DNA from 3 places in the Cupriavidus sp. Agwp_2 genome. Region 2 is predicted to be linked to each of the others. Evidence: predicted binding sites of a transcription regulator. Region 2 holds the regulator's gene; each other region holds the start of a gene.
The links. The regulator HrcA, encoded in region 2, represses chaperone genes, less so after heat shock. The targets are predictions, from matches to a motif close to TTAGCACTCNNNNNNNNNGAGTGCTAA.
Positions count from the first base shown of each region.

Region 1 (10,552 bases), 790 kb from region 2:
GCGTAACAAGGCGTGGTGGCGGCAATGTCCGCCGCCACGCCAGCCAGTCACACAATATGCAGGCTCCAGACAAAAACCCATCACACCCGGACCCGAAGGCCGCCAACCGGCGCCTTGGACTGATCCTGCTGTCGATCGTGGTGGTTTTCTTTTTGGGGTTCTTCGCCAAGATGGTGTTCCTTGGCTGAGGTGGCAGGGTAGCGAGATGAGCGTCGACCAGCAGGGCAGGGAAGCACGGGAAGCGCAGGAAGTCGACAAGCGCTTCAACCGCGGCATGATGGTGCGATTGATCGTGATCGTCGCCGTGATGTTCGGCTTTGGCTACGCGCTGGTTCCGCTGTACAAGAAGATCTGCGACATCACGGGCATCAACGTGGTGACCACGCGCGAGCTGCATGGCGGCTCGGTGAAGAACACGCAGGTCGACAAGAGCCGCACGGTCACGGTGGAGTTCGACTCCAACGCGCGCGGGCCCTTCGCCTTCCGTCCGGTGAAGAACAGCATGGAAGTGCACCCGGGCGAGATGATGACGATCGTCTACGAGGTGGCCAACGGGCAGTCGCGCGATATCTCCGCGCAGGCCATCCCGAGCTACGCCCCCAAGCAGGCGACCCAGTATTTCAAGAAGCTGGAGTGCTTCTGCTTCAAGCAGCAGACGCTCAAGGCGAACGAGGCGCGCGAGATGCCGGTGGTGTTCGTGATCGATCCCGCGCTGCCCAAGGATGTGAAGAGCATTACGCTGTCGTACACCTTCTTCGAGGTGGGCACGCCGGTGGCGCAGGCCCCCGAGGGCCAATTGGCACCGACACCGGCGCCGGCGCCGGTGGGCAAGGGCAGCTGAGGCGAGGGGCGCATGGACGAGATGAAGGACGCCGTCAAACGGAAGATGTCCTTCGCGCAGACCATGCGCGCGGTGCTGTGGTCGTTCATCGGCCTGCGCAAGGGCGCGGAGCACGAGCGCGACATGGCACGGCTGAACCCGGTGCATGTGATCATTGCCGGGCTGATCGCCGCGGCAGTCTTTATCGCGGTGCTGATCGTCATCGTGAGGATGGTGGTCAGCCAGGCGGCAGGGTAGCAGGGCAGGAAGGGTAGACAAGAAAGCAGTCGCAGAAAAACAACCGCGCCGGCGCGGCCGTCCACAGGAGGCGGACGGCCCCGGGAAACCGGCACGGATAACGAATACTGAATCAAAGACTCTGAGCTGGAGATAAAAGAATGAGTGCGAATCGCGCAAACGCTCCGTACTACTTCGTACCGGGCCCGTCGCGCCACCCGATCACGGCAAGCTTCGGCCTGCTGATGACAGGTGCGGGCGCCGCCGGTTGGGTAAACGGGCAATCCTGGGCGCCGTACCTGTGCGTCTTCGGCCTGCTGTGGTTCCTGTTCGTGCTCAAGAGCTGGTTCGGCGACGCCATCAGCGAGTCCGAAGGCGGGATGTACGGCAAGAACATCGACGTCTCGTTCCGCTGGTCGATGGGCTGGTTCATCTTCTCCGAGGTGATGTTCTTCGCGGCCTTCTTCGGCGCGCTGTTCTATGCCCGCGCCATCGCCATGCCGTGGCTGGGTGACCTGAACAACAAGATCCTGTGGCCCGACTTTGCCGCGGTATGGCCTAACCTTGGGCCGGCCGGCGTGGTGGAATCGTTCCAGACCATGGGTCCGTGGCCGATCCCGACCATCAACACCGCGCTGCTGCTGATGTCGGGCGTGACCCTGACCTGGGCGCACCACGCGCTGCTGGCCGGCAAGCGCAACCAGTTGATCCAGGGCATGGTGCTGACCATCCTGCTGGGCGCGATCTTCATGTGCCTGCAGGTGTATGAATACATGCACGCCTACCAGGACCTGAACCTGAAGCTGACCTCGGGCATCTACGGTTCGACCTTCTTCCTGCTGACCGGCTTCCACGGTTTCCACGTGACCATGGGCGCGATCATGCTGGCGGTGGTGCTGGGCCGCGTGCTCAAGGGCCACTTCACGCCCGATCACCACTTTGCCTTCGAAGGCGCCGCCTGGTACTGGCACTTCGTTGACGTGGTGTGGCTGTTCCTCTACGTCGTGGTGTACTGGCTGTAAGCTGCCGTACCCGCCGGTCGTCCCAGCAGTGGGGCGCCCGGCGCCAACGCAAAAGAGAAACGCCGCAGGAGGCCCGGCAGCCTGCGGCGTTTCTCTTTTGCGTTGGCCTCAAGCCATGCGGCTTGTCAGGGCGCCATGTGGATGCCCGTGCTGTGGATCCAGCCCATCCAGCTCGAGAACAGGATGAACAGGAACAGCGCCACCGAGAAGCCCACGCGCAGCATCAGCGAGCGCATCATGTTGGGCGTCTTGCCGCGGTCGCGCATCATGAAGAACAGGGCGGAGGCCAGGCTGGCGATGATCAGGATGAAGGCGACGATGATGACGAAGCGCATGGCGGGGCGGGTTGGCAGCGGAGCTTGCCGCAGTCTCGTAGATGTGGCCGCGATGGATGACGGTGCGACACATTATCGCACCGGCCCCGCATGCATGCCGCTGGGCCTGTTGGTGCCATGAAGGCAGGCCGCATCCTCGGCGCGCTGCCGCTGGCCGCGGCGCTGGTGGTGATCGCCGTGACCGCGGCGCTCGGCAACTGGCAACTTAACCGAGCGCACGAGAAAGAGGCGCGCGCCGCGCGGCTGCAGGCTCTGGCGGCGCAGCCGCCGGTGGTGCTAAACACCGCGCGCTTGTCACAAGATGTGACCGACCGAAGGGTGCGGGTGACGGGGCGTTTCGACACGGCCCGCACCGTATTGCTGGATAATCGCCCCCACGGCGCTGGCGGCCGCAGTGGCGACAGCCGTGCCGGCTTCCTGGTGGTCACGCCGCTGGTGATCGGCCCGGCACAGGACCCTGCCGGCGCCACGCGGGCGGTGCTGGTGCTGCGCGGCTGGCTGCCGCGCGATGCACAGGATCGCACCCGGATCGCCCCGTTTCCGACACCCGAAGGCGAAGTGACCATCGAAGGCACGGCACTGGCGACCGTGCCGCGGGTCTATAGCCTGGGCCAGTCCGCCAGTGCCGAAGCCGGCGGCAAGATCCGCCAGAACCTGGAAATCGCGGACTACGCCGCCGAAACCGGGCTGGCGCTGCAGCCGCTGGTGGTCGCGCAGCGCAACGACACCGAAGACGGCCTCGCGCGCGACTGGGCACCGGCTGACGCGGGCGCGGACCGGCACTACGGCTATGCCTTCCAGTGGTTCGGCCTGGCCGCGCTCACGGTGGTGCTGATGGCCGTGCTGGGCTGGCGCGCACGCCGGCGCGCGGCATCGTCAGCGGCCCGCAACAACGCATGAACGGATGGCAGGCTCGCCCGGGCAGGTTCCCGGACGGGCTCTGACTGCAGATGAAAAAGGACAGACGTACTCCCATGGCACAGCAAGACTCCGCCCCGGCGCCCGCCGGGACTCCGGCGATCCCGGCCTCGCCGCAGGATCCCCGCATCGACGCGCGCACGCGCCGCGGCCGCCTGCAGATGCTGATGCTGTTGCTGGTGTGCGCCTCGCCAGTGATCGCCTCTTACTTCACCTACTACGTCATCAAGCCCCGGGGCGGCGCCACCAACTATGGCGCGCTGGTCGACCCGCAACGGCCGATGCCGCCGGTGCGCGTCAACGACGAGCAGGGCAACGCCGTGCCGCTGGAGCAGTATCGCGGCAAGTGGCTGCTGGTGACGGCCGATCCGTCCGCGTGCGGCGAGGCCTGCGCCAAGAAGCTTTTCACCATTCGCCAGATCCGCGCCGGGCAGGGACAGGACCGCGAGCGCATCGTGCCGGTGTGGCTGATCACCGATGACGGCAAGGTTGACGAGCGCCTGAGCGCCGCCTACAACGAGCCCTACGCTGGCGTGCGCTTCCTGCGCATCGACCGCCAGGTGGCGCAGCAATGGCTGCCGGCCGAAACTGGCAAGCGCGCCGAGGACACCATCTTCCTGGTCGATCCGCTCGGCAACCTGATGATGCGCTTCCCGCAGGACCCCGATCCCAAGAAGGTGAGCGGCGACCTGAAGAAGCTGCTCAAGGTCTCGCGCATCGGGTAAGGGGACGGGCATGCTGCTGCAACTGGCCATCATTGGCGTCCTGATCGCACTGCTGCCGCTCAGCTACGTGCTGGTCAAGGGCGATCGCAACAAGTACCGCAAGCTGGTCTGGATCACCGCTTTCCTGACGCTGGACCTGATCATGTTCGGCAGCTTCACGCGGCTGACCGACTCCGGCCTGGGCTGCCCGGACTGGCCGGGCTGCTACGGCCACTCTAACCCGCATGCCGCGATGGAGCCGATCCGCGCAGCCGAGACCGCGCTGCCCAGCGGCCCGGTGACGCTGATGAAGGCATGGATCGAAATGATCCACCGCTATTTCGCCATGGCGGTGGGCGTGCTGATCATCGCGCTGATGGTGCTGGCCTGGGTCAAGCGCCGTGAGCTGAAGCAGTCGCCGTGGTTTGCCACCGGCGTGCTGGTGCTGGTGTGCGTGCAGGGCGCGTTCGGCGCCTTCACGGTGACCATGAAGCTGCAGCCGATCATCGTGGTCACGCACCTGATGCTGGGCATGGGCCTGCTGGCGGCGCTGATCTGGCTGGGCTCGCGCAGCGACCCGCCGCACCCGGTCGCCCCCCAGGCGGGGCGGCTGCACTGGTCGGTGCGCATCGGCCTGCTGCTGCTGGTGATCCAGATTTTCCTGGGCGGCTGGGTCAGCACCAACTACGCGGTGCTCGCCTGCACGGACTTCCCGCTGTGCAACGGCCAACTGGTGCCGGAAATGGACTTCAGGCACGGCTTCACGCTGTGGCGACAGCTCGGCATGACGGCCGATGGCGACTACATCCCGCACGCGGCGCTGGTGGCGATCCACTGGGTGCACCGGGGCTTCGCTTTCGTGGTGCTGGGCTATCTGGCGTGGTTCGGCTTGCGCGCGCGACGGCTGGAGGGGCTGCACCGGCAGGCAGGCTGGCTGCTCGGCATGCTGGTGCTGCAACTGGCAACCGGGATGTCCAATATCGTGTTCGATTGGCCCCTGGTGGCGGCGGTCGCCCACAACGGCGGCGCGGCGGTGCTCCTGCTGCTGCTGGTCCGCCTCCACTACAATATAGGGCTCGCCGGGCTCACGATCGGGGCCGCCCGCGCCACTGCCCCTGCACCGAACGCCGCCCGCGCCACATGAAAGAAAAGACCCCTTCCGTGGTTACCGCTACACACCCTCATTCACTGGGCAAGTTGAGCCGGATACGGCACCTGACCCGGCAATATGCCGCCCTGACCAAGCCGCGCGTGACGCAGCTGGCAGTCTTCTGCGCCATCATCGGCATGTTCCTGGCCACGCCCGGCATGGTGCCGTGGCGCGTCCTGATCGGTGGTGCCGCCGGCATCTGGCTGCTCGCCGGGGCCGCCTTCGCCATCAACTGCCTGGTCGAGCAGAAGATCGACGCGCTGATGCGCCGCACCGCCTGGCGCCCGTCCGCCACCGGCGAGATCACCACGGCGCAGACGCTGGTGTTTTCCGCCCTCCTTGGCGGCGCCGGCATGTGGATGCTGCACGAGTTCGCCAACGACCTGACGATGTGGCTGACCTTCGCCACGTTCCTGGGCTACGCGGTGGTCTACACCATCCTGCTCAAGCCGGCCACGCCGCAGAACATCGTCATCGGCGGCCTGTCCGGCGCGATGCCGCCGGCGCTGGGCTGGGCCGCCGTCGCCGGGGAAGTGCCGGCCGAGGCCTGGTTCCTGGTGCTGATCATCTTTACGTGGACGCCGCCGCACTTCTGGGCGCTGGCACTGTACCGCCGCGCCGATTACGCCAAGTCCGGCCTGCCGATGCTGCCGGTCACGCATGGCGAGCGCTACACGCTGCTGCATATCCTGCTGTACACGCTGATCATGATCGCGGCGACGCTGCTGCCGTTCGTCTACGGCATGAGCGGCTACATCTACCTGGCGGCCGCGCTGGCGCTGGGTGGCGGCTTCCTCGCCTACGCCTGGAAGATGTATCGCAACTATTCGGACGAGCTGGCGCAACGCACCTTCCGCTTCTCGATCCTGTACCTGTCGCTGCTGTTCGCGGCGCTGCTGGTCGACCATTACTTCAAGTTCGTGCCGCAGGTCTGACCTGCAATCGCCACGCTGCGGGCTGCGGCATCTTGTCGCGGCCGGCGCAGCGCGGCGGCACCATCGGCGATACTGGGTGCCTTCGCCGACGTTTTCCACTGCTGACCGCTCCACACAAGCTTTCGCGCATGCCCAGACCCGCTTCCGGCCTGTTCGCCGCCTTCCGCCGCTTTTCCCTTTTTGCCGCGCTCGCGCTGGCGCTGGCCGCCTGCGGGCAGCAGAAGGCGTCGTTCCGCAATGTCGATATCAGCGGCGCCGCGGATTTCGGCAAGGATTTCTCGCTGCCTGACCATACCGGCAAGGTCCGCACCATCGCCGACTTCAAGGGCAAGGCAGTGGTGATGTTCTTCGGCTACACCCACTGCCCGGACGTGTGCCCGACCACCATGGCCGAGCTCAAGGCGGTGATGGAGCAGATGGGCCCCGATGCCGACCGGGTCCAGGTGCTGTTCGTCACGGTCGATCCGGAGCGCGACACGCAGGCGCTGCTGGCGCAGTACGTCCCCGCATTCGATCCGCGCTTCCTGGGGCTGCGCCCGGCCGACGACGCCGCGCTGCAGAAGCTGGCCAAGGACTTCAAGGTGTTCTACGCCAAGGTGCCGGGCAGCTCGCCCAACAACTACACGGTGGATCACTCGGCGGGCAGCTATGTGTTCGACCCGGAGGGCCGCCTGCGGTTGTTCATCCGCCACGGCCAGGGTCCGGAGCCGATCGCGCACGACCTGAAGCAGTTGCTTTCCTGACGTCCCGGGTGTCTGAATGGTGCGGCATAACGTCGCACCGCCGGAGTCAAGACGAAATCAAGACAAATTCAAGACGAAAAAAAGCCGGTCCAGATGGACCGGCTTTTTGCATGGGCCGTGCGGCATCAGGCAAATGCCTGCAGCGCCCCTTTCATCTTCTTCATCGCCGCGGCTTCGATCTGGCGGATGCGCTCCGCCGAGACGCCGAACTCGGCGGCCAGCTCATGCAGCGTGGCGCCGCCCGAGCCGTCGTCCTCGACTTGCAGCCAGCGTGCCTCGATGATGCGGCGGCTGCGCTCGTCCAGCCGTCCCAGCGCTTCTTCCAGGCCTTCGACCTGCATGCGGTCGTTGCGCTTGGCTTCCAGCACGCGCGTGGGTTCGTTGTGGTTGTCCGCCAGGTAGGCGATGGGGGCGAATTCCTCTTCGCCGTCGTCGACCTGGCCTTCCAGCGCGAGGTCGCCGCCCGACAGGCGGGTTTCCATCTCCATCACTTCTTCCGGCTTCACGTTCAGCTCGCGCGCGACGGCCTCGACCTGCTCCGGCGTGAACGTGTGCAAGCCCTGCTTGTGGCTGCGCAGGTTGAAGAACAGCTTGCGCTGGGCCTTGGTGGTCGCCACCTTGACCATGCGCCAGTTCTTCAGCACGTACTCGTGGATCTCGGCCTTGATCCAGTGCATCGCATACGAGACCAGGCGTACGCCCTGCTCGGGGTCGAAGCGCTTCACGGCCTTCATCAGGCCGATATTGCCTTCCTGGATCAGGTCGGCGTGCGGCAGGCCATAGCCCAGGTACTGGCGGGCGATCGACACCACCAGGCGCAGGTGAGACATCACCAGCTGGCGTGCGGCATCGACAGAATCGTTATCGCGGAGATCGCGCGCCAGGCGCTGCTCTTCCTCCGCGGTCAGCAACGGAATTCGGTGGACAGCCTGGATATAGCTGTCGAGATTACCCACGGTCGCCGGGAAGGTCAGCGCAAAGCTGCTCCCGCTACGCGGCGCCGTCGGCAGACGGTTGGTCGTCAGGGTTTGGTCGGCAGACAAGACTGCGTTCACTCAATTGCTCCTTTCGCATCCGGCGGTTGGATTGCCGGGTCATGCCCCGCGCTTCTTGTGGGAGCGGCGGCGGCACTGCAACACATCTTAGCACTCCAACCGGGTGAGTGCTAATTGGAGTCCCAATGCCCTTGATAGTTCCCGTCGATTGATTAGCCGCATCGCATAGCGGTAACACTCTAAAGCGGCGCCGGGGATACTCTTGGCTGGACACACTTCTGTTAGAGCGAGTGTGTGCCCGGCGGTTCTGCACGCCAGTGGAATGATCCGTTGCGCCAACAGCTACACTCGACGCAAGCGGCGGCAAGTTGGCATGCTTGCAGCCTCTCTCATACCCCGGAGGAGTTATGTCTGCTATCGAACACTTGTTGAAGCCGCATGTGCGCGACCTGGGCGATTTCACCGTGCGCCGCCTGCTGCCGGCGGCTGCGACCCAGACGGTCGGCCCATTTATCTTCTTCGACCATATGGGGCCGGTGCAGATGCCGCAGGGCGAGGGCGCGGATGTGCGTCCGCATCCGCATATCGGGCTGGCGACCGTTACCTACCTGTTCGAAGGCGAGATCATGCACCGCGACAGCCTGGGCAGCGAGCAGGCGATCCGCCCGGGCGACGTCAACTGGATGACCGCCGGCCATGGCATCGTCCACTCCGAGCGCTCGCCCGACCATGTCCGTGCCGCGGGCGCGCGCCTGCACGGCATCCAGACGTGGGTGGCATTGCCGAAGGCGCACGAAACCGCCGAACCGTCCTTTTTCCACCATCCCGCGGCGACGCTGCCCCGCATCGAGCAGCCGGGGGTGCGCATGGTGGTGATCGCCGGCGACGCTTTCGGCAAGACTTCTCCGGTCAAGGTCTTCAGCCGCACCCTGTACGTAGCGATCGAGCTGGACGCCGGCGCGAGCGTGGAGATACCGGCCGAGCATGCGGAACGTGGCATTTACCCGGTGGACGGCGCGGTGGCGCTGGACGGCGAGCCGCTGCCGGCCGAGCACATGGTGGTGCTGACGCCCGGACGGCCGGCCACGCTGATGGCGACGGCGCCGTCGCGCGTAATGCTGCTGGGCGGCGACCCCACCGACGGCCGTCGTTTTATCTACTGGAATTTCGTTGCCAGCAGCAAGGAGGCCATCGAAGCTGCCGCCAGCCGCTGGGAGGGCGACCAGTTCCCGCACGTGCCGGGTGACGATCGCGAGCGCATCCCGCTTCCGGCGCGCAAGCCCTGAACCGGGCAGTCCGGGCGAGAGCGCGCTCGGACCGCGCTCAGACCGGACTGGCCCAGGTGACGCGGGTGCCCAGTTTCAGGCACTCGCGGATGGCTTCGACCTGCGTGGCGATCGGCACCGGCACCGGTACGGCGCCATCGAGCACGCGCCGGATCCATGCCGCGGTCAGGCCGGCATCGTTGCCGGGCGGCAGTTCCGGCACTTCGGCCAGCGAGCCACCGGCCGGATCGACCAGCGTCTGCTGATGGCCTTCATGCAACCAGTCGATGCGGCCGCTGCGGCGCGCATCGGCCACCACTTCGCCTTCGGTGCCGCGTGCCAGCAGCACGTTGGCCGGCTCGTGCGAGAAATAATCGGTCAGCGTCTCGCGGTATTCCGGGTGGGTATAGCTGTACAGCCGCAACCCTTCGCCCGGGCTGTGCTCACCCACCGGCTGCAGCATCTTGGCCACGGTATGCGACGAATTGCGCAACCCGATCACGGTGCGCCGCTCCAGCAGCCGCGACAGGCCGGGCGACAGCACATCTACCGGCAGCACCGCCAGCGGGCCGTCGCCGCCGGTCTCACGCAGCCGTGCCGAGGCTTCTGCCGTGCTGGTGCACAGCGGAATGCCCAGCGCCTCGAACAGGGTCATGCTGGTGACGCGGTCATTGAAGAGGCGAGTGCCGTGCACCAGTACGGGGATGCCTTCGCGCGCCAGCAGCAGCGCCAGCAGCGGCACCAGGTTCGGTTGCTTGCGTGCGCCGTTATAGCTGGGGATCACCACCGCCTGGCGGTCGGGCGGCGCGGGCAGCGGCTGGCAGTGCGCATGGGCGGCTTCGAGCATGCCGGCCAGTTCGTGCGGGGCCTCGCCCTTGATGCGGTAGGCCATCAGGATCGCGCCCAGTTCGATATCGGACACGCGCCCGGCCAGCATCGCGTCGAACAAGGTCTGGGCGTCGTCACGCGGCAGCGCGCGCGCGCCGTTGACGCCACGGCCGACCTCCTTGATATAGCGGGCGGCGGGGAATGGGCTGGCTGGCGTGGTCATGGCGGCGTGGGGAGGAGTCTGTTCTTGGTTCATGATAGCGGAGCAGCGCCGTTGCGCCCATCGCCGCCGATGGGCGCAACGGCGGGAGGCAAGGTCATGCTGCCTCTTGCAGCGCCGGGTTACGCTGCTTGCGGTAGAGGAAGTCCAGTACCGCCGTGCGGCAGGCGTGGTAAGCCTTGTCGTCGGCCAGCGCCACGCGGTCACGCGGGCGCGGCAGGTCTACCTTGAGGATCTCGCCGATGGTGGCGGCCGGGCCGTTGGTCATCATCACGATGCGGTCGGCGAGCAGCACGGCTTCATCGACATCGTGCGTGACCATCACCACCGTGCTGCGCGTGCGCGCCACGATCTTGATCAGCTCGTCCTGCAGGTGCGCG
Region 1 covers NZ_CP088083.1:321,865-332,416, forward strand. The annotation lists gene LPA45_RS01520 (cytochrome oxidase small assembly protein) at 57-188, shown strand; gene LPA45_RS01525 (cytochrome c oxidase assembly protein) at 206-841, shown strand; gene LPA45_RS01530 (DUF2970 domain-containing protein) at 854-1,078, shown strand; gene LPA45_RS01535 (cytochrome c oxidase subunit 3) at 1,219-2,079, shown strand; gene LPA45_RS01540 (twin transmembrane helix small protein) at 2,205-2,414, opposite strand; gene LPA45_RS01545 (SURF1 family protein) at 2,532-3,314, shown strand; gene LPA45_RS01550 (cytochrome C oxidase subunit I) at 3,389-4,057, shown strand; gene LPA45_RS01555 (heme A synthase) at 4,068-5,180, shown strand; gene cyoE (heme o synthase) at 5,177-6,121, shown strand; gene LPA45_RS01565 (SCO family protein) at 6,250-6,864, shown strand; gene rpoH (RNA polymerase sigma factor RpoH) at 6,990-7,919, opposite strand; gene LPA45_RS01575 (pirin family protein) at 8,267-9,145, shown strand; gene ybiB (DNA-binding protein YbiB) at 9,183-10,175, opposite strand; gene LPA45_RS01585 (ABC transporter ATP-binding protein) at 10,270-10,552, opposite strand, start outside.
Region 1: the regulator HrcA is predicted to act here: its motif matches at 8,007-8,033, upstream of rpoH (RNA polymerase sigma factor RpoH).

Region 2 (10,552 bases):
CGCCTGGCTGTCCGCGCCTTCTTCATACAGCGTTTGCGCCACCGGTGCCGGCCCACGCGCCGGGGCAACGCCCTTCACCTGGAGCTCCCAGCGCTGCTGGTGTGCTTCAAGCACAACCTTGTCGCCGGGCCGCACTTCGCGCGAGTTCTTGACCAGCTGGCCGTTGACGGTCACCTTGCCGCGCTCCACCGCCTCTGCCGCGAGCGAACGCGTCTTGAAGAAGCGCGCGCACCACAGCCATTTGTCGATGCGCTGGCGCGCATCCGCCTCATAATCCACGTTCATGCTGCGGCTCCCCGGGTCTGTGCGCGCGAGCGGCGCGCTTCCAGTTCATGCGGGTGCGGCGTATTGAGCGGCCATCCCTGCAGGTGCTGCAGGGCAATCTCCGCCATCGCGGCCACCCACGGCGCCGAGTCGTTCATGCAAGGGATAAAGTGGAACTCCTTGCCCCCGGCCACCTTGAATGCGGTCTGCCCTTCCATTGCAATTTCCTCCAGCGTCTCGATGCAGTCTGCCGGGAAGCCCGGGCAGAACACGTCGACCCGCCCGGCGCCGACCTTGCCCAACTCAGCCAGCGTGGGCGCCGTGTAAGGCTGCAGCCACTCCGCCTTGCCGAAGCGAGACTGGAACGTCACCTGGTACTGCCCCGGCTGCAAGCCCAGCGCATCGCCGAGCAGCCGGCCGGTCTTCACGCACTCGCAGTGATACGGATCGCCCAGCTCGAGCGTGCGCCGCGGCACGCCGTGGAACGACAGGATCAACTTGTCGCCATGTGCAAAGTCGGGCATGCCGTGCCGTGACCAGTAGGCCCCAATCTGCTGGTGCAGCGCCGATATATACGCCGGGTGGTCATGGAAATGTTTGACCAGCCGCAGCTCGGGCTGGTTGCGCCATTGACCCAGCACGCGGAAGACCTCGTCGAACGCGGTGGCAGTAGTGGTGCCCGAATACTGCGGATACATCGGCAGCACCAGCACCTGCTCGCAGCCCTGGCGGCGTAGCGCCTCCATCACCGAGGCGATCGACGGGTTGCCGTAGCGCATGGCACACGCCACCGTGACTTCATGGCCGTTCTGGTTCAGCAGCCGCTGCAGCGCGTGCGCCTGGCGCTCGCTGTAGACCAGCAGCGGCGAGCCGGTCATATGCGCCTCGCGCAGCCAGATCGACTCGTACTTCAGCGCCGACGCGCGTGACCGCAACGGCAGGATCACGCCATGCAGCAGCGGCAGCCAGGCGGCGCGCGGGATCTCGACCACGCGCGGGTCGGACAGGAATTCCTTCAGGTAGCGCCCCACCGCCTTGGGCGTGGGTGCGTCGGGAGTGCCCAGGTTGACCAGCAGGATCGCCGTGCGCGGCGCCTGGCCGTGCTGGTAGACCGGTTCGGGTGAAAACGTCATGTCGCTTCCGGGTTGGCGCACGGCCGGGAACGCGCCATGGTGGCGCGCCGGCAAAGTCGGCGCTCGGTAGGAATGGGGCAGCTTGTCAGACCGGCCAGCCGCGTCACTGGTTCTGGCTCAGCGCGCTGGACAGCAGCCGCGCGGTGATGTCGACGATCGGGATCACGCGCTCGTATGCCATGCGTGTCGGGCCGATCACGCCGAGGGTGCCGACGATCTGCCCGTCGACCTCGTACGGCGCGGTGATGACCGCCATGTCTTCCAGCGGCACCAGCTGGCTTTCGCCGCCGATGAAGATTTGCACGCCCTGCGCGTGGCTGGAGACATCGAGCAGCTGCAGCAGGCTGGTCTTGTGCTCGAACACGTCGAACAGCCGGCGCAGCTTGTCCATGCTGGAAGACAGGTCTTCCACTTCCAGCAGCTTGCGCTCGCCGCTGATATAGACGTGGTCGTCTTCCTCGTCGTCGGCCACGCTGCCGGCCTCGACCGCCGCCTGCATCAGCTGCGACATGTCGCGGCGCAGGTCCCGCAGCTCGACGCGCAGGTGGCTGCGCACGGCGTCGAAACTCATGCCGGTGTAGTGCGAGTTGAAGTAGTTGGCCGCCTCGATCAGCTGGGCCGGGGTGTATGACAGCTCGGTCTGGATGATCCGGTTCTGCACATCGCCCTCGGGACTGACGATGATCAGCAGGATGCGCTTGTCGGACAGGCGCATGAATTCGATCTGCCGGAACGCCTGCGCGCGCCGCGGCGTCATCACCACGCCGGCGAAGTGCGACAGGTTGGACAGCGTGCGCGCCGCCGCCGTGATCATGCGCTGCGGCCCCAGTTGCTGGGCACCGAGCTGGCCCTGGATCTGGCCGGTCAGTTCGGCCAGGTCGGCGTTGCGCTCCAGCGGCTTGGCCGTCAGCATGGAATCGACGAACAGCCGGTACCCGCGCGGCGTCGGGATGCGGCCGGCCGACGTATGCGGGCTGGCGATAAAGCCCATTTCCTCCAGGTCGGACATCACATTGCGGATGGTCGCCGGCGACAGGTCCAGCCCCGAGAACTTCGACAGGGTGCGGGATCCGACCGGCTGGCCTTCGGCGATGTAGCGCTCGATCAGGGTCTTGAGCAGCGTTTTGGAACGTTCATCCATGATGTCCCGATTTTACGCAAGTTTTAGACCTTCTGGCGCCCCGCCTGGGTTGCGGCTCCGGCGCCTGCTGGCAAGGGCAGCGGCGGTATGGTCTAATCCCGGCATGTCCGCCCCCCCGAGAGCCAGCGCCTTGCGCACTTCGTTCAACACCGTCGCCCTGGTGGGCCGCTACTCGACTGCCGGCATCGAAGGACCGCTGGAGGAGATTGCCTCTTATATCCTGCGCAACGGCCAGGATGTGGTGTTCGAGCGCGAGACCGCGCTGGCCACCGGGCTGACCGCCTACCCTGCCCTGTCGGCCGAGGAAATCGGCAAGCACGCGGACGTGGCGGTGGTGCTGGGCGGCGACGGCACGCTGCTGGGCATTGCCCGCCAGCTGGCCGGGTACGACGTGCCGCTGATCGGGGTCAACCACGGGCGGCTCGGTTTCATGACCGACATCGCGCTGGAAGACGCGCACACTGTGCTGCCCGACATGCTCGACGGCCGCTACGAGGCCGAGAACCGGCTGCTGCTCGAGTCACGCGTGGTACGCGACGACAACGTCATTTTTTCCGCGCTGGCGCTGAACGACGTGGTGGTGAACCGTTCGGGCATTTCCGGCATGGTCGAACTGGCGGTGTCCGTAGACGGCTACTTCATGTACAACCAGCGTTCGGACGGCCTGATCGTGTCGACCGCGACCGGATCGACCGCCTACGCGCTGTCCGCCGGCGGCCCGATCCTGCACCCGACGCTGTCTGGCGTGGTGCTGGTGCCGATCGCCCCGCATGCGCTGTCGAACCGGCCGATCGTGCTGCCGCACGACGCCGAGGTCACCATCGAAGTCGCCAGCGCGCGCGACGCCAGCGTCAATTTCGACATGCAGTCGCTGACCTCGCTGCTGCCCGGCGACCGGATCGTGGTGCGGCGCTCGGAGAAGAGCATCAACCTGCTGCACCCGGTGGGCTACAACTACTACGCCACGCTGCGCAAGAAGCTGCACTGGCACGAATACCCGTCCGAAGACAACCGCCTCTGAGCCGCCCCCAGAGCCCGAGCTAGCCACCCCGATCCGACGCCAGCCCGACCTCCCGGACCGATCTCACTTTCCGCCACGATGCTGCGCAGCCTGTCCATCCGCGATTTCGTCATCGTCGACTCGCTCGACCTGGATTTCACCACTGGCTTCACCGTCTTTACCGGCGAGACCGGGGCCGGCAAGTCGATCCTGATCGACGCCCTGGCCCTGGTGCTGGGCGAGCGCGCCGATGCCGGCATCGTGCGCGAAGGCGCTGCCCGCGCCAGCATCAGCGCCACCTTCTCGACCCACCCGGCGCTCGACGCCTGGCTGGCCGAGCGCGAACTCAATGCCGGCGATGGCGCCGATGGCGCCGGCTCGGTGCTGCTGCGCCGCACGGTCGATGCCGGCGGCCGCAGCAAGGCCTTTATCAATGGCGCCGCGGCCACGCTGGCGCAACTGCGCGAAGTGGGCGACCAGTTGGTCGACATCCACGGGCAGCACGCGCACCAGCTGCTGCTGCGCCCGGATGCGCAGCGGCTGCTGTTCGACGCCCACGCCGGGCTGACCCAGCAGGCCGGTGCGGTGGCCGAGGCCTGGCGCGCGTGGCGCGCCTGCGTGCGCCAGCGCGAGGCGGTCGAGCACCAGTCGCGCGAGATGCAGCTTGAGCGCGAGCGGCTGGAATGGCAGGTGGGCGAGCTCGACAAGCTCAATCCGCAGCCGGGCGAATGGGAAGAGATCCAGGCCGAGTACAACCGCCTGTCGCACGCCGCCGGCCTGATCGACGGCAGCCGCGCGGCGCTGGACGCGCTGTCCGAGTCCGACGGCTCGGTCCTGTCGGCGCTGAATTCGATCGTGCATCGGCTGCAGCAACTGGCCGACGTCGATTCCGCCCTGCGCGACGTGCTGGCCGCGCTCGAGCCCGCCCAGGTGCAGGCCGAGGAAGCCGCGCACTCGCTGACCCGCTACGTCGACCGGCTCGAACTGGATCCCGAACGGCTGCAGGCCGTCGAAGAACGCATGCAGGGGCTGCACGCCACCGCGCGCAAGTATCGCCTGCCGCCCGAGCAGCTGCCTGACGAACTGCTGGCGCGCCGCCAGCAACTCGACGACCTGCAGGCCGCGCAGGACCTGAACAAGGTGATAGCGCGCGAAGCCGCGGCCAAGGCCGCCTACCTGACGCTGGCGCAACACCTCAGCCATGCGCGCAAGCAAGCGGCGCAGGCACTGTCGGCGGCGGTCACCGAAGCCATGCAGGGCCTGTCGATGGCGGGCGGCAGCTTCGTCGCCGCGCTGAACGCGCTGGAAGAAGGCCAGAGCTACGGGCTGGAGCAGGTCGAGTTCCTGGTGGCCGGCCATGCCGGCGTCAGCGCGCGGCCGCTGGCACGCGTCGCCTCCGGCGGCGAACTGGCGCGCATCAGCCTGGCCATCTCGGTGATCACCAGCGAGGCCTCGCCCACGCCGACGCTGATCTTTGACGAAGTCGACACCGGCATCGGCGGCGCCGTCGCCGAAGTCGTCGGCCGGCGCCTGCAGGAACTGGGCCGCGCGCGCCAGGTGCTGTGCGTGACCCACTTGCCGCAGGTCGCCGCGCAGGCCGGCACGCACCTGCTCGTCAGCAAGGAGACCACCGATGGCGGTGAGGGCTCGGTCACGCGCTCGGTTACGCGATCGCGCATCCGCATGCTCGACCCGGCCGGGCGCGTGGTCGAGACCGCGCGCATGCTGGGCGGCGCCACCGTCACCGCGACCACGTTGCAACATGCCGAAGAGATGCTGGCGCAAGGCGCCGAAGGCCAGGCCGGCGCCCCGGCGCGCGGCACGGCAAAGGAAAGCCGGCGCGGCCGGCGCGCCGCCGGCTGACGTCCCCACCGGCGTCCCAACCGGCGTCCCAACCGGCGTCCCAACCGGCGTCCCAACCGGCGTCCCAACCGGGCGTCCCAGCTGGCGCCCCGACTAGCGCTGGCCTCCCGGCCTACCGAACCAACTTTCACAGGAGTCCCATCATGACCCGCCACGCGCCGCCGGCAGGCCGCCGCCACCGCCCCTTGCGCCACGTACTGGCCCTGGCCACCGCGGCCACGGCCGCACTGCTGGCACTGTCCGGCTGCCAGGCGCACTCCGGGGCCTCTGCCCCGCCGCCGGGCAGCATCACCGACGACCGCGCGCTGGGCGACATCATGGTCCGCTTCAAGCCGCCCGCGGTCGACATGTCCGAGGATGCGGGGAAGCTGCTGGCCGAGATCAAGGGCCCGATCCGCTACGTGGTCAAGCGCCCGATGTCGGGCGGCGTGTGGCTGGTGACGGCCATTTCCAGTTCGGCCGACGCCACCATCGACCAGGCGGTGGATACCCTGCGCGCTACCCCACGCATCGAGACCGCCGACCCGGACCGGCTCATCCAGCCCAACCGCACCATGCCGACCAGCCGGGACATGCCGAAGAGCTGAGCCCGCGCCCGGGACCTGTCCGCAAGCGCCGGGTTCTAAACCTTCGGTAGCCCTTGCACAACCGCAGCGGATCGTATTCCCTACATAAGATTCCCTTGCGCGGCCAATGCCGCGCGGGGTGCATCTGGAGGAATACATGCCGCATTCTGCGCAGTCCGTCTTCCGTCGCTGCATCCCGGTCCATCGATGGCGGGTATTCCTGATCGCCATCGCCGCGCTGTGCGCCACGGCACCGACCAGCGCGGCATTCGCGGCCAGCGCCACCGGCGCCTCCACCCCCGCCGCCCCGGCCGCACCCTATACCGGCCAGATCATCGTGCGCTGGCGCGATGGCACCGCCTCCACCATCACCCCGGATGCGGCCAGCAGGACACCGGCCGCGTCGGCAGCCCCCGCGCAGGCGGCAAGCCAGCTGCAGCAGTTGCGCGAGCGTACCGGCATCGCCGCCACGCTGCGCCGGCCCATGGGCGGCAACATGGACCTGCTGCAGGTGCCGGACGACCTCGCCACCGACCCCGAAGCCGCGGCCGCGCGCCTGCGCCTGGACCCGCGTGTTGCCGACGCGGTGCCGGACCGCTGGCTGCGGCTGCACGACACGCTGCCCAACGATCCGGAATTCCGCGCCAACCAGCCTTACCTGCTGGGCACCGGCACCACGGTCGGCGGCGTCAACCTGCCGCGCGCGTGGGACCGCACGCGCGGCAGCAGCGGCATCGTGATCGCGGTGGTCGATACCGGGACCCTGAACCACCCCGACCTGGCCCCCCGGCTGCTGCCGGGCTATGACTTCATCAGCACCACCACCGTCTCCAACGACGGCGACGGGCGCGACGGCGATGCCACCGACACCGGCGACAATGTCCCCGCTGGCTTCACCTGCCCGGGCAGTTCCGCCCCGACCACCGACGCCACGACCAACAGCTGGCACGGCACGCGCGTGGCAAGCGTACTGGGCGCGGCCACCAACAACGGCGACGGCATTGCCGCGGTGGACTGGAGCGCGCGCATCCTGCCGGTGCGGGTCTCGGGACGGTGCGGCGCACTGCTGTCCGATACCGTCGATGGCATGCGCTGGGCCGGCGGCATGTCGGTGCCCGGCGTGCCGGCCAATCCCACGCCGGCGCGCGTGGTCAATATCAGCCTGGGCGGCGGCACGTGCAGCAGCATCGAGCAGCAGGCGGTCAACGACCTGAACGCGCGCGGCGTGGTGGTGGTGGCGGCGGCGGGCAACAACCGCAGCGCGGTCGAAGCGCCGGCCGACTGCAGCGGCGTGATCGCGGTCACGGCCCACGCCAACGACGGCGAAAACGCCACTTATGCCAACATCGGCCCGCAGGTCGCGCTCAGCGCGCCGGGCGGCGGCTGCGGCAACTCGCGCGTGCAGAACGGATCGTGCACCACTACGCCGTCGGTGATCCGCACGCTGGGCAACGACGGCGGCACTTCGTTCGGGGCCTACACGGTGTCGTCGTCGCAGGGCACCAGCTTCGCGGCGCCGATGGTCTCGGGCGTGGTGGCGATGATGTTTGCGCTGAACGGATCGCTGACGCCGGCGCAAGTGACCGCGGCGTTGAAGTCGTCGGCGCGGCCGCACCCTTCCGGCACCTATTGCACCACCAACCCGGGCGTGTGCGGCGCCGGCCTGCTCGATGCCGACAATGCGCTGGCGGCGGCCATATCAGCCCCGCCGGCGCCCGCGGAACCGGCCCCGTCCAATGGCGGCGGTGGCGGCGGTGCGGTGCCACACTGGCTGGCGCTGGCGCTGGCCTGCTCGGGACTGCTCGGCTTCGCGCTGCGCCGGCGCGCCTGACGCTGGCCAGTGCTGGCCGGTGCTGCGGACACGGCTCAGTCGTCGTCAACGCCACGCAGTGGCCGCCGCGCCAGCCGCCACTCCTGCACCACCCAGCACAGCAGCCCGGCCACCGCGCCGGCTGCGTGCGCGGCGCGCACCACACCGAAGCCCCATGACGGATCGAGGAGGACCGGTGCCAGCCACGATTGCTCGATCCAGACCTTGGCCAGCACACCCAGGCACAGGATCACGCCGAGCACGCGCGACAATCCGGGCGTGCGCAACAGGCTGAGCCCGCCCCACAGCGCCAGCCCGTGCAAGGCGCCCGACAAGCCGCCATACCAGCCGACCGATGGCACGCGCAGCAGCGCGGCCTGCGCGGCGAGGCCGCAGGCCACCAGCACCAGCAGCATGGCCCGCACCCGCGCCACACGCCCGGCCAGGGCCAGCAGGCCCGCGGCCGCGAGTGCGTTGGCCAGCCAGTGCATGGCGTTCAGGTGCACCCACATGGCAGTGGCCAGCCGCCACCACTGGCCGTCGAGCCGCACCGCATCGCGCAGGTAGAGGCCGTGCGCGTGCCACCACGGCACGAAGGTGAAGCAGGCCGACAGCGCCCAGACCAGCGCGATCGCCGCCAGCAGCCCCGGCCACGAGGCACCGGCGGGCCGGCTCGGGGCCACCGCTGCAACTGCGGCCGCTGCGGCCTCAGTCCTCACCGAACACCGCGCGCCACAGCGTGCGCACCTGCGCCGTCTGCGCGGAGACCGATTCCGCCGCCACGCGCGCGTGCGCCTGGCCGTCGAGCCGCAACTGGTGCTGGCGTGCGCGGAACAGCCGGTAGGCATCGCCCACCGCCAGGGCCAGCGCGGCATCGATCAGCCCGAGCTCGCCGGCTTCGCGCAGCAGCGCGATATTGCCTGCGTTGCGCGTCAGCTGCGGATGCGCGCGGCTGTGCAGCAGCACCAGGTATTGCACCGTGAACTCGATGTCGACCATGCCGCCGCGATCATGCTTGAGGTCGAACAGGCTGGTGGGATTGGGATGGCCCTCGGCGACCTTGCGGCGCATCTGCACGATCTCGTCGCACAGCACCGCGGCATCGCGCTGCTGGCGCAGCACCTCGTCGCGCAGCGCCTCGAAGCGCTCGCCGATGGCCGCGTCGCCGGCGCAGAAGCGCGCACGCGTGAGCGCCTGGTGTTCCCACACCCATGCGGTGTTGTCGCCCTCGCGCAGCTGGTAGCGGCGGAAAGCGTCGAAGCTGGTGACCAGCAGGCCGGCGGCGCCGTTGGGGCGCAACCGCGTGTCTACGTCGAACAGCGCGCCGGCCGCGGTATGGCTGGTAAGCCAGGTGATCAGCCGGCGCGCGAAGGCGGCATAGACGTCGGGCGCGCGCTCGTGCTCGTCGTCATACAGGAAAATGATGTCGAGGTCCGAGGCATAGCCCAGCTCCTTGCCGCCAAGCCGGCCGTAGGCGATCACCGCGAAGCGCGGCGTGTCGCGATGGCGCGTGGCAAGCTGGCGCCACACCGTCTCCAGCGTGGCATCGAGCATGGCGTCGGCCAGGTCCGACAGGCGGTCGGCCACCTGCTCCACCGTCAGCATGCCCTGCAGGTCCTGCAGCAGTACGCGGAAGGTCTCGGCATGGTGCTCGCGGCGCAGGATGTCCATCTGGTGCTCGACCTGCCCTTCGGCGGCCAGCAGCCGCTCGTGCAGGCGCTTGCGGAACGCGGCCCAGTCGGGCGCGCCGGCCAGCGCATCGCTGTCGAGCAGTTCGTCGAGCAGTTGCGGGTGGCGCGTCAGGTAGGCCGCGGCCCAGCGCGAGGCGTGCAGCGTCTGCGCGACGCGGTCCATCGCCTGCGGGAACTCGGACAGCAGCGACAGGTAAGAGGCGCGCCGGCTGATCGCCTCGAGGAAGTCGATAAAGCGCGCGATGGTGCTGTCGGCGTCGTCCTGGCGCGCAGCCAGGTCAAGCGCGCGGTTCACCAGCAGGTCGAAGCGGGTGCGGCTGGATTCGGACAGCGCGCGGTAGCGCAGCGACGACGCGATCGCGCGCAGCCGGTCGAGCAGGCCGGTGCAGTCGGTGAAGCCGGCCGCCTTCAGGCGGCCGCACGGCGTGGCATCGTCGTCGCACCCTCCCTGGCCGCCCTCCTCGGCCTGTGCCTGCGCGGCGGCATCCTCCTGCGGGTTGTCCTGCGCGCGCGCGGCGTTGTCGTCGAGCACGATATCGGGCCACAACGCTTCGCAGGGCGCGGCGTCGGGATCGGAGAAGGTGGCCTCGAACTGCTGCGCCACCGGGTCCTGCAGCGCCGCCAGGCGCGCCAGCAGTTCGGTCCAGCTTGCGCAGCCCATCATCTGCGCCACCGCCTGCTGCTCGTCTTCCGAGGTAGGCAGATGATGGGTCTGCGCGTCGTCGCGGTATTGCAGACGGTGTTCCAGCTGGCGCAGGAAGCGGTAGGCGTCGCCCAGTTGCCCGGCCTGGCCGGCCGGCAGCAGGCCGCGTCCGACCGCCACGCCCAGCACTTCAAGGGTCGGCCGCACCCGCAGCGCCGGGTCCTGGCCGCCGCGGATCAGCTGAAACACCTGCGCCATGAACTCGATCTCGCGGATCCCGCCGCGGCCGAGCTTGATATTGAACGAACGCTGGCTGCCGATGTTCATGCCGTGGCCCGACAGCCCGCCACTGCGCTTGGCCGCCTCGCTGCGGATCTGCGCATGCAGCGAGCGGATCGCCGCGATCACGCCGTAGTCCAGGTAGCGGCGGAACACGAACGG
Region 2 covers NZ_CP088083.1:1,112,165-1,122,716, reverse strand. The annotation lists gene LPA45_RS05205 (RNA-binding S4 domain-containing protein) at 1-285, opposite strand, end outside; gene hemH (ferrochelatase) at 282-1,397, opposite strand; gene hrcA (heat-inducible transcriptional repressor HrcA) at 1,501-2,538, opposite strand; gene LPA45_RS05190 (NAD kinase) at 2,642-3,559, shown strand; gene recN (DNA repair protein RecN) at 3,638-5,401, shown strand; gene LPA45_RS05180 (hypothetical protein) at 5,545-5,988, shown strand; gene mprA (MprA protease, GlyGly-CTERM protein-sorting domain-containing form) at 6,125-7,798, shown strand; gene rrtA (rhombosortase) at 7,834-8,460, opposite strand; gene glnE (bifunctional [glutamate--ammonia ligase]-adenylyl-L-tyrosine phosphorylase/[glutamate--ammonia-ligase] adenylyltransferase) at 8,486-10,552, opposite strand, start outside.

Region 3 (10,552 bases), 380 kb from region 2:
TGGGTTCGGGGCTGTACGGCATGCTGGTCTACGCCGTGCTCGCGGTGTTTATCGCCGGCCTGATGATCGGCCGCACGCCGGAGTACCTCGGCAAGAAGATCGAAGTCTACGAAATGAAGATGACGGCCGTGGCGATCCTGGTCACGCCGCTGCTGGTGCTGCTCGGCACGTCGGTGGCGGTGATGGCCGAGGCGGGGCGCGCCGGTGTGTTCAATCCCGGCACGCACGGCTTCTCCGAGATCCTGTATGCACTCTCGTCGGCGGCCAACAACAATGGCAGCGCCTTTGCGGGCCTGTCCGCCAACACGCCGTTCTACAACACGCTGCTGGCGGCGGCCATGTGGTTCGGCAGGTTCTGGATCATCATCCCGGTCCTTGCGCTGGCGGGCTCGCTGGCAGCCAAGAAGCGCGTCCCGGCGAGCGGCGGCACGATGCCGACGCACGGCCCGCTGTTTGTCGTCCTGCTGGTGGGCACGGTACTGCTGGTCGGTGCGCTGACCTATGTCCCGGCGCTGGCGCTGGGGCCGGTCGCCGAGCAGCTGCAGGGCACGGCGGCGGCAACGGTGGCCAGGTAAATCGACCTCTGACAAAAACATATCGAGCATTCCTGACACGTTCGGCCCCTGCACTGACTCGCCAATGCAGGTGCCGTCCGTCTCCAGCGGATTGCGGAGCAACCATGCGACATGAATCGACGGCCCCGGTGGCCAAGGGCGGCGCCAACAGGACCGGCGCATCTGCCTCCAACACGCCTCAGGCGAAGAGCGCGCCGGTGTCGGACCGGCAACACGGTTCGCACCATCATCGCCCGCCAGCGCGCAGCATGTTCGCGCCGGAGCTGGTGAAGCCCGCGCTGGTCGCGGCCTTCAGGAAGCTGTCGCCGCGCGACCAGCTGCGCAACCCGGTGATGTTCGTGGTCTACGCGGGCAGCATCCTGACGACCATTCTTTTCCTGAAGGCATTGGCCGCGCCGGCAGCCGCCGGTGGAGAATCCGCCGGCTTCATCCTGGCGGTTGCGGTGTGGCTCTGGTTCACGGTGCTGTTCGCAAACTTTGCCGAGGCGCTTGCCGAAGGCCGGAGCAAGCAACAGGCCGAGGCGCTGCGCGGCCTGAAGACCACTGTCACCGCGCGCGTGCTCAAGGACGGCAAGCGCGGCAGCGCCACCGAAGCGCGCCCAGCGACCGCGCTGCGACGCGGCGACGTGGTGCTCGTCGAGGCGGGCGAAATGATCCCGGGCGATGGCGAAGTGATCGACGGCGTGGCCTCGGTCGACGAAAGCGCCATCACGGGCGAATCGGCGCCGGTGATCCGCGAGTCGGGCGGTGACTTCTCGTCGGTGACCGGCGGTACGCGCGTGCTGTCCGACTGGATCGTGGTGCGCGTCACGACCAACCCCGGCGAAAGCTTCATCGACCGCATGATCACGATGGTCGAAGGCGCCAAGCGGCAGAAGACGCCGAACGAACTGGCCCTGACGATCCTGCTGGTGGGGCTGACCATCGTGCTTCTGCTGGCCACGGCCACGCTGCAGCCGTTCTCGCTCTACAGCGTCCTGGTGGCCAAGGCGGGCGTGCCGGTCACGATCACCGTGCTGGTGGCGCTGCTGGTGTGCCTGATCCCGACCACGATCGGCGGGCTGCTTTCCGCGATTGGCGTGGCCGGCATGAGCCGGATGATGGAAGCAAACGTGATCGCCACCTCGGGCCGGGCTGTAGAAGCCGCCGGCGACGTAGACGTGCTGCTGCTCGACAAGACCGGCACCATCACCCATGGCAACCGCCAGGCCTCGCGCTTCATTCCGGCGCCGGGCGTGTCGCCGTTGCAGCTCGCGGAAGCGGCGTGGCTGTCGTCGCTGGCCGACGAAACGCCGGAAGGGCGCAGCATCATCACGCTGGCCCGCCAGTTGCCGGGGGTGACCGCGCCGGCGATGGCAAGCCTGAAGCCGGAGTTCGTGCCGTTCAGTGCGCAGACCCGCATGAGCGGAGTGGATCTGCGCGATGACGGCGGCGAGCGTCACGTGCGCAAGGGTGCCGCGGCTGCCGTGCGCCGGTACGTCACGGAACGCGCCGGCAAGTTTCCCGATGCGGTATTGCAGGCCGTCGATGAGGTCGCCCGTGCCGGCAGCACGCCACTGGTGGTTGCCGACGCCAACGGCGATTCGGTGCGCGTGCTTGGCGTGATCGAGCTGAAGGACATCGTCAAGACCGGCATTCGCGAGCGCTTCGGCGAACTGCGCAGGATGGGCATCAAGACGGTGATGATCACCGGCGACAACCGGCTGACGGCGGCGTCGATCGCAGCGGAAGCAGGCGTTGACGACTTCCTGGCCGAAGCCACGCCGGAGGCCAAGCTCAAGCTGATCCGCGAGTACCAGGCAGAAGGGCGGCTCGTCGCGATGACCGGCGATGGCACCAACGACGCCCCCGCGCTCGCCCAGGCCGACGTGGCCGTGGCGATGAACAGCGGTACGCAGGCGGCCAAGGAGGCCGGCAACATGGTCGACCTGGACAGCAACCCGACCAAGCTGATCGAGATTGTCGAGATCGGCAAGCAGATGCTGATGACGCGCGGCTCGCTGACGACCTTCAGCGTGGCCAACGACATCGCCAAGTATTTCGCGATCATCCCGGCGGCCTTTGCCACCACGTATCCGCAGCTCAACCTGCTCAACGTGATGGGGCTGGCCACGCCGGCGTCGGCCATCATGTCGGCGGTGATCTTCAACGCGCTGATCATCGTCGTGCTGATCCCGCTGGCGCTCAAGGGCGTGGTCTACCGTCCGCTGGGCGCCGCGGTGCTGCTGCGCCGCAACCTGCTGATCTACGGCCTTGGCGGCATCCTGGTGCCGTTTGCCGGCATCAAGCTGATCGACATGATCCTGGCCCTGTTCGGCTGGGTCTGATTCGCTTCTCTCTCTCTCTCTCTCTCTACCCCTTCTACGATTCGGAGCATTCATGAATACGCAAGTGCAGTCCCGGCAGCCGTCTCCGGCACCCGTGCAGGGTGGCTTGTTGCGGCCAATGCTGGTGGTGTTCGTCGGCCTTTCGCTGGTGACTGGTCTGCTGTATCCCGGCGTGATCACGGCCATCTCCAAAGCCGTGTTCCCCCATCAGGCAGGCGGCTCGCTCATCGAGAAGGATGGCAAGGTGGTTGGCTCGGAACTGATCGGCCAGCCGTTCTCCGACCCGAAGTACTTCTGGGGCCGGCTGTCCGCCACCGCACCGATGCCGTATAACGGCGCGGCTTCGGTGGGGTCCAACCTCGGGCCCGCCAATCCGGCGCTGACCGACGCCGCTCGCGCGCGCGTCGACGCACTGCACGCCGCAGATCCGGACAATCAGGCGCCGGTTCCCGTGGATCTGGTGACGGCATCCGGCAGCGGGCTCGACCCGCACATCAGCCCCGCGGCCGCCGAATACCAGGTGGCGCGCGTCGCCCGCGTCAGGGGGATTCCGATCGAACAGGTGAAGCAGCTGGTTGCCGCACACACGGAAGCGCCGCTGCTGCCAGTGCTGGGGGACCCGGGCGTCAATGTCTTGAAGCTGAACCTTGCGTTGGATGCCATCGCACGGAAGTAGCACGGTGCCGCGTGCGTGCCACGACGCCGCCGCGCAGAGGCGCGGCGGCACTGGCCTGCCCGCGCGAAATCCCGGCACCTTTATCGAATTTGCACACGGACGCTGCAGCTTTTGATGCCGTTTTTACGCGTCAGTCCATATCGTGGCGAGGCTCCCGGTAACGGGGGATTCCTTCAACTCTCGTCGCATCAACAATGACTGACCTGCGCCATACCGCGGCCGTGCTGCTCGCATGTTCCGCATCTTCCATCCTTGCCTTCACTGCCATGCCCGCCATGGCGCAATCCCAGCCTGACGCCGAGCCGTCTGCGCATACGCTCACGGCCAACCTCTCGATCGCCACCGACTACCGCTACCGCGGTCTGATGCAGACGAACCGCCGGCCGGCGATTCAGGGCGGGTTCGACTACAGCCATGCGAGTGGGTTCTACCTCGGCAACTGGAATTCGAGCATCAGCTGGCTGGGAGACAGCAATCCCGAGGTGTCGGCCCCGATCGAGATGGATTTCTACGGCGGCTACAAGAATACGTTCGGTGGCGACTGGACCTACGATCTCGGCATGCTGCAGTACTACTACCCGGGCGACTACCCGGCGAACTACACGCGCCCGTACACCACCGAGGTGTACGCGGCCCTGGGCTACGGTCCGGTGACGCTCAAGTACTCGTACGCCCCGACCAATCTCTTTGGCTTCGCCGACAGCAGGCACAGCTGGTACGTAGACCTGACCGCCAACGTGCCGCTCAATGTCTGGGACCTTACGCTGAACACCCATGTGGGTTACCAGAAGGTGCAGGTCGCCAATGCATCGTATATGGACTGGAAGATCGGCCTGACCAAGGACCTGGGCAAGGGACTCGCGCTGGCCGTGGCCTACATCGACACCAATGCCGACAAGGCGGTGTACACCAATGCCAGGGGCCGCTACATGGGCCGTGGCACCGCATGGGCTTCCTTGACGAAGACGTTCTGAGCGCGCGTGGCCGGCGCTGCCGATTTTGATGCGGATTTAATGCGTCGGCCTTATCTCCTTACATCAAATTTAGACGGCGCTGGCTAGCATGAGGGCATGTTCAACACGTGACCCGCAAGCGCGGGTTCATCCCAACATGCGATAGTCAAGCCTGGCCCGTTGATGCTGGAGGAGGCCATTGCCCTGCTTCCTCAGCCATCCGTGGCGCGGGATGAGCATCTGGCAGCCTGAAAGTCCTGCCTGTCGAGACGACGATGAAACCCCCTGTCCCACTCTTCTTCACCTGCGCGGTGTGCGGGCACGTTCACTCCGAGACCTTGCAGGATCTGGTCTCGGGGAAGGCGCCGCGGCCGCTGACTTGTCCTGCCTGCCACCGCGAGCTGGGCATCGACTGGGGCTGGGTCACTGACCAGGCGGCCCAGCCAGGGCTCATCTCCACAGAGCGGTAGGGCACTCGCCCGTACCGCCTGCTCCCACCCCGATCGCCCGTCCGGGAAAACCCCCATAAAGCCGCTGTCTTGAAATGGCCATACCCTGTCCCTATAATTAGCACTCGTCGGGGGTGAGTGCTAACAGCATCAAGTGCCCCTTGCGACACCTGAACATTTCAGACGGCCGTCGCCTCGGTAGCCGGCCGATTTGTGATCGAAAACTCACTTTTGTATCTAGGAGTCCGTATGAACCTGCGTCCTCTGCACGACCGCGTGATCGTGAAGCGTCTGGACAACGAAACCAAGACCGCGTCCGGTATCGTGATTCCCGACAACGCTGCCGAGAAGCCCGATCAAGGCGAAGTGCTGGCGATTGGTCCCGGCAAGAAGGATGACAAGGGCAACAACATTGCCCTGGACGTCAAGGTCGGCGATCGCGTGCTGTTCGGCAAGTATGCCGGCCAGGGCGTGAAGGTGGATGGCCAGGAACTGCTGGTCATGCGCGAAGAAGACATCATGGCCGTGGTCAACAAGTAATTCGTTACTTGCAGCACACCACCCGTACAGATTTCAGGAGATTCAAGAATGGCAGCTAAAGACGTAGTGTTCGGCGACGCCGCACGTGCCAAGATGGTTGAAGGCGTGAACATCCTCGCCAACGCAGTCAAGGTGACCCTGGGCCCGAAGGGCCGCAACGTGGTGCTGGAGCGCAGCTTCGGCGGCCCGACCGTGACCAAGGACGGCGTGTCCGTGGCCAAGGAAATCGAGCTGAAGGACAAGCTGCAGAACATGGGCGCCCAGATGGTCAAGGAAGTGGCTTCCAAGACCAGCGACAACGCCGGTGACGGTACCACCACCGCTACCGTGCTGGCCCAGTCGATCGTGCGCGAAGGCATGAAGTTCGTTGCCGCCGGCATGAACCCGATGGACCTGAAGCGCGGTATCGACAAGGCTGTCGGCGCCGCCGTGGAAGAGCTGAAGAAGGTCAGCAAGCCCACCACCACCAGCAAGGAAATCGCCCAGGTTGGCGCGATCTCGGCCAACAGCGACACCTCGATCGGTGAGCGCATTGCCGAAGCCATGGACAAGGTCGGCAAGGAAGGCGTGATCACCGTCGAAGACGGCAAGTCGCTGGCCGACGAGCTGGAAGTCGTGGAAGGCATGCAGTTCGACCGCGGCTACCTGTCGCCGTACTTCATCAACAACCCGGAAAAGCAAGTTGTCCAGCTGGACAGCCCGTTCGTGCTGCTGTTCGACAAGAAGGTCTCGAACATCCGCGACCTGCTGCCGGTGCTGGAGCAAGTGGCCAAGGCCGGCCGTCCGCTGCTGATCATCGCTGAAGACGTCGAGGGCGAAGCCCTGGCGACCCTGGTGGTCAACAACATCCGTGGCATCCTGAAGACCGCTGCCGTCAAGGCCCCGGGCTTCGGCGACCGCCGCAAGGCCATGCTGGAAGACATCGCCATCCTGACCGGCGGCACCGTCATCGCTGAAGAAATCGGCCTGACGCTGGAAAAGGCCACCCTGAACGACCTGGGCCAGGCCAAGCGCATCGAAATCGGCAAGGAAAACACCATCATCATCGATGGCGCCGGCGACGCAGGTGCGATCGAAGGCCGCGTGAAGCAAATCCGCGCCCAGATCGAAGAAGCGACCTCGGACTACGACCGTGAAAAGCTGCAAGAGCGCGTGGCCAAGCTGGCTGGCGGTGTTGCCGTGATCAAGGTTGGCGCTGCCACCGAAGTCGAAATGAAGGAAAAGAAGGCCCGCGTGGAAGACGCCCTGCACGCCACCCGCGCTGCGGTGGAAGAAGGCATCGTCCCCGGCGGCGGTGTGGCCCTGCTGCGTGCCCGCGCTGCGATCTCGGCACTGACCGGTGAAAACCCGGACCAGAACGCCGGTATCAAGATCGTGCTGCGCGCCATGGAAGAGCCGCTGCGCCAGATCGTGCTGAACGCCGGTGAAGAAGCGTCGGTCGTCGTTGCCAAGGTCATCGAAGGCAAGGGCAACTACGGCTACAACGCGGCTTCGGGCGAGTACGGCGACCTGGTCGAAATGGGCGTGCTGGACCCGACCAAGGTCACCCGCACCGCACTGCAGAACGCCGCTTCGGTGGCTTCGCTGATGCTGACCACGGACTGCGCTGTTGCCGAATCGCCGAAGGAAGAGTCGGCTCCGGCAATGCCGGGCGGCATGGGCGGCATGGGCGGCATGGAAGGCATGATGTAATTTGTGCCGACCGACTGCCGGCAGGCTGTCACAGCAAAAACCCCCGCGGGTGCGAACCCGCGGGGGTTTTTGTTTTTAAACTGGGAACGCTTTCACCAAGATCCGCATGTTTCACCGGCGAATCATACTTTCCCGGGTTAAAGGACTTCGTGCTGAGCACCGCCATTTGACGTATATGGTTTTGCTGACAACGTGCCAGAATCTGCTCAGGGGGCAGGTATTGCTGCCATGTGCAAAGCTGGTGGTTCATTCAATACCCAGGGGAAAAACGGCTCCTGTGCGCACATTGAATGTCAAGTGGAGATGGCGAAATGGCTATTTTTTTACGATCGCAAAAAGGGGCCGCCGCCGTTGAATTTTCCCTTGTGCTTCCAATTTTCATCGTACTGGTTTTTGGAATCATTGAATTCAGTTTGATGCTTTATGACAAGGCCGTGATCACAAACGCTAGTCGGGAAGCAGCAAGAGCGGGGATCGTGCTGAAATCGCCAAAAATGTCGGTGGACGAAATCAAGGCGGTTGCCCTGAATTACTGTGAGAACTACCTGATTACCCTCGGTGGGGCGACTTCACCGGTCGTTAGTGTTCCGAGTGGTGCTGGCGGGGCATTCGGCAGCTCACTGACTGTTTCCATATCATATAACTATTCAGGTCTGGTTCTGGGGAAATTCATTAGTAGCCTTTCAGGGCCGATTTCCCTCGCCGCTACCACGGTGATGAAAAACGAGTAAGTTTAGTCTTGGGGTATGAGTCATGCGTCTTCATCAGAGTCGGAACTTATTGGCGTCGCAGAAAAAATCCGCCAGAAATTTGTACGGTAAGCGGTGCGGTACTACTCGGCACCGTGGTGGCATCGCCGTGTCGGCTGCCCTCATGATGGTGATGTTGATCGGTTTTGGGGCACTGGCGATAGACATCGGATACTTGCTCGTGGTCCGTAACGAGCTCCAGAACGCTTCAGATGCTGCGGCCCTGACCGGCGCCCAATGCCTGTATCCGCGTAGCGAGTGTTTGAACCAGACCAGCCCCAGCCCCGATTGGTCTACTGCGGAGCAGAGGGCAACAGCAGCAGTTTCCCTCAATAAATCGTCAGGTGTTGTACTGACTGATGGTCAGATAAATACCGGTTATTGGAACGTCAAGCGCACCCCGTACGGCATGCAAGCTCTTCCGATGACGCCGGTTGCAAACGATGCGGCAGCGATACAGGTCACCATAACCAGGCAAAGTGGGATGAACGGAGGGCCGGTTAGTACCTTTCTTGCCACTGTTCTGGGGGTCCCTTCCGTTCCGGTGTCTGCGACCTCCGTGGCTGTCATTACATATCCTGGTTCCGTGGGGCCGGGAGGTCTTTTCCCGGTTGCGATGACGAAATGCCTGTTTGACAATTATTGGGACTCGGCTAACAACAGGCCAAAAACTGCCACCAGCACCGACCCCCTTCCCGGGCAAACAGTTGGGCAAACCGTTGGACAGCCGTATGTGTTCCGGATCGGATCATCCTACCACGTGGGTCCTTGTGAGTCGGGGCAATGGACAACGTTTCAAGATGTGATAAACAGTGTGCAGGGTTTGCGTGACCTGATCTCCGATGGTAATGCAAAGGGAATAAGCATTGGGGATACTCCGGGTACCTATATACAGCCTGGCACGGAAAATGCGCTTTTCAATGACGTTGATGCCTGTAGCGCAGCTGGGGATAAATCGTGCGAGTATGTTACCATTCCCGTCGTGTCGACCCTTGATCCGAAGACATATCAGGTGATTTCAGCTTTTGCCTGTCTCCATATTCTGTCGGCGAAAAATGGGAGTGATCCGTATCTTCAGGTGCAAATGAGCGCAGATACTACCCATTGCGAAACGGAGAACGCGGGGGGTAGTGGGCCGGCTTATGGTGCGCTAACTCCACCGAGGTTAGCCTTATAGCGATTGCCTGCGAATTACCGCCGTTGGCTCTGAAAACGGCGGCAATCTCAACCTTGGTGTGCGTCATCGTCAGATATCAACTACGCAGCACCAGTCAAACCGTGGATTTTCCGGCTCGCCGGTCCGCCGGCTGACATAGCCTCGGGGATTGCACACCACGCGCGAATCGTCGATGCAATAGTCGAAACTGGTATGGGTATGCCCATGGATCCACAGGTCCGCCTGCGCCACCAGGTCTGGTCGGCGCGACAGGAACCCGCCTGACACCAGGTCATGTGAATAGCGCGGGTCGAGACTGCCCAGGTCCGGCCCATGATGGGTGACCACCACGGTTTTTCCCTCAAATGGCTGCGCCAGCTGCGCAGCTAGCCAGGCCGAAGCAGCCTTGTGGCGCGCCAGCGCGTCCTCCGGGGTGAAATGGCGGGCTTTGCCGTCGCTGCCATCAAGCTCGATGAGACGGTGATCGAGCATCACACCCGCGCAAGCCTCCATCGATGCCTCGCGCCGGTCAGCGCCGAACAGCGTGTAGTCTGTCCACCACGTTGTGCCCAAAATACGCACGCGGCCATTGGCGCTGTGGAACTCGGCAACGGCGCCGTTTAGCACCTGTATGCCAGGGTGCTCCGCCGCAGCTTCGGCCATCAGCCGCTCGACGGCGTCGAAACGGCCCTCGTAGTACTCATGGTTGCCGGGCACATAAACCACGGGCTGCGCAAACGTGTGCGCGGACCAGTCGATGCCGTCGCGGCCGTTGGCGATGTCGCCGGCCAGCACCACGACGTCGGCCTCGCAGCCAGGCACTTGCTGCGGCATGTTGTGCTCGATATGCAGGTCGCTCAGGATGCGCAGTTTCATGGGAACTCCGGGGCGATTGGGTCTGGCTGGTATGCGCCGCGCTGGCGGCGGGGGCAGTGGTGGCATTCTTAAGAAGCCTGGCGCCGCGGTCAAGTCCCCCGGCTCGTACGCGCGCCGCCAAAGCAAAAAAGCCCGGAACCAGGTCCGGGCAAGGGACTGTCTGGCCGGCGTTGCACCGGGAGACAGCCGGGGGAACCGTACGGGTTACCCGTGAGTCCTATCCTCCCTGTCCTGCCATGGACGGCAACAGGACGCGATAGATCTGGATAAACGCCGGCCCCAGCAGCACCAGCAGCAGCGAGGGGAAGATGGTGAAGATCAACGGGAACAGCAGCTTGAGCGCGATTTTGGCGGCCTGTTCCTCGGCGCGCATGCGGCGCTTGGTACGCAGCATGTCGGACAGAACGCGCAGCGATTCGCCCAGGCTGGTGCCGAAGCGGTCGGCCTGGATCAGCATCGAGGCAAACTTGTCCACATCCTCCACGCCGGTGCGCAACGACAGGTTGGACAGTGCCTTTTCTTTGGAGAAGCCTGAGCGCAGTTCCAGCAGCATCAGCTG
Region 3 covers NZ_CP088083.1:732,283-742,834, forward strand. The annotation lists gene kdpA (potassium-transporting ATPase subunit KdpA) at 1-575, shown strand, start outside; gene kdpB (potassium-transporting ATPase subunit KdpB) at 680-2,902, shown strand; gene kdpC (potassium-transporting ATPase subunit KdpC) at 2,955-3,578, shown strand; gene LPA45_RS03415 (TorF family putative porin) at 3,773-4,552, shown strand; gene groES (co-chaperone GroES) at 5,230-5,520, shown strand; gene groL (chaperonin GroEL) at 5,569-7,212, shown strand; gene LPA45_RS03430 (hypothetical protein) at 7,241-7,462, opposite strand; gene LPA45_RS03435 (TadE/TadG family type IV pilus assembly protein) at 7,524-7,943, shown strand; gene LPA45_RS03440 (TadG family pilus assembly protein) at 8,086-9,138, shown strand; gene LPA45_RS03445 (metallophosphoesterase) at 9,208-9,993, opposite strand; gene LPA45_RS03450 (type II secretion system F family protein) at 10,211-10,552, opposite strand, start outside.
Region 3: the regulator HrcA is predicted to act here: its motif matches at 5,099-5,125, upstream of groES (co-chaperone GroES).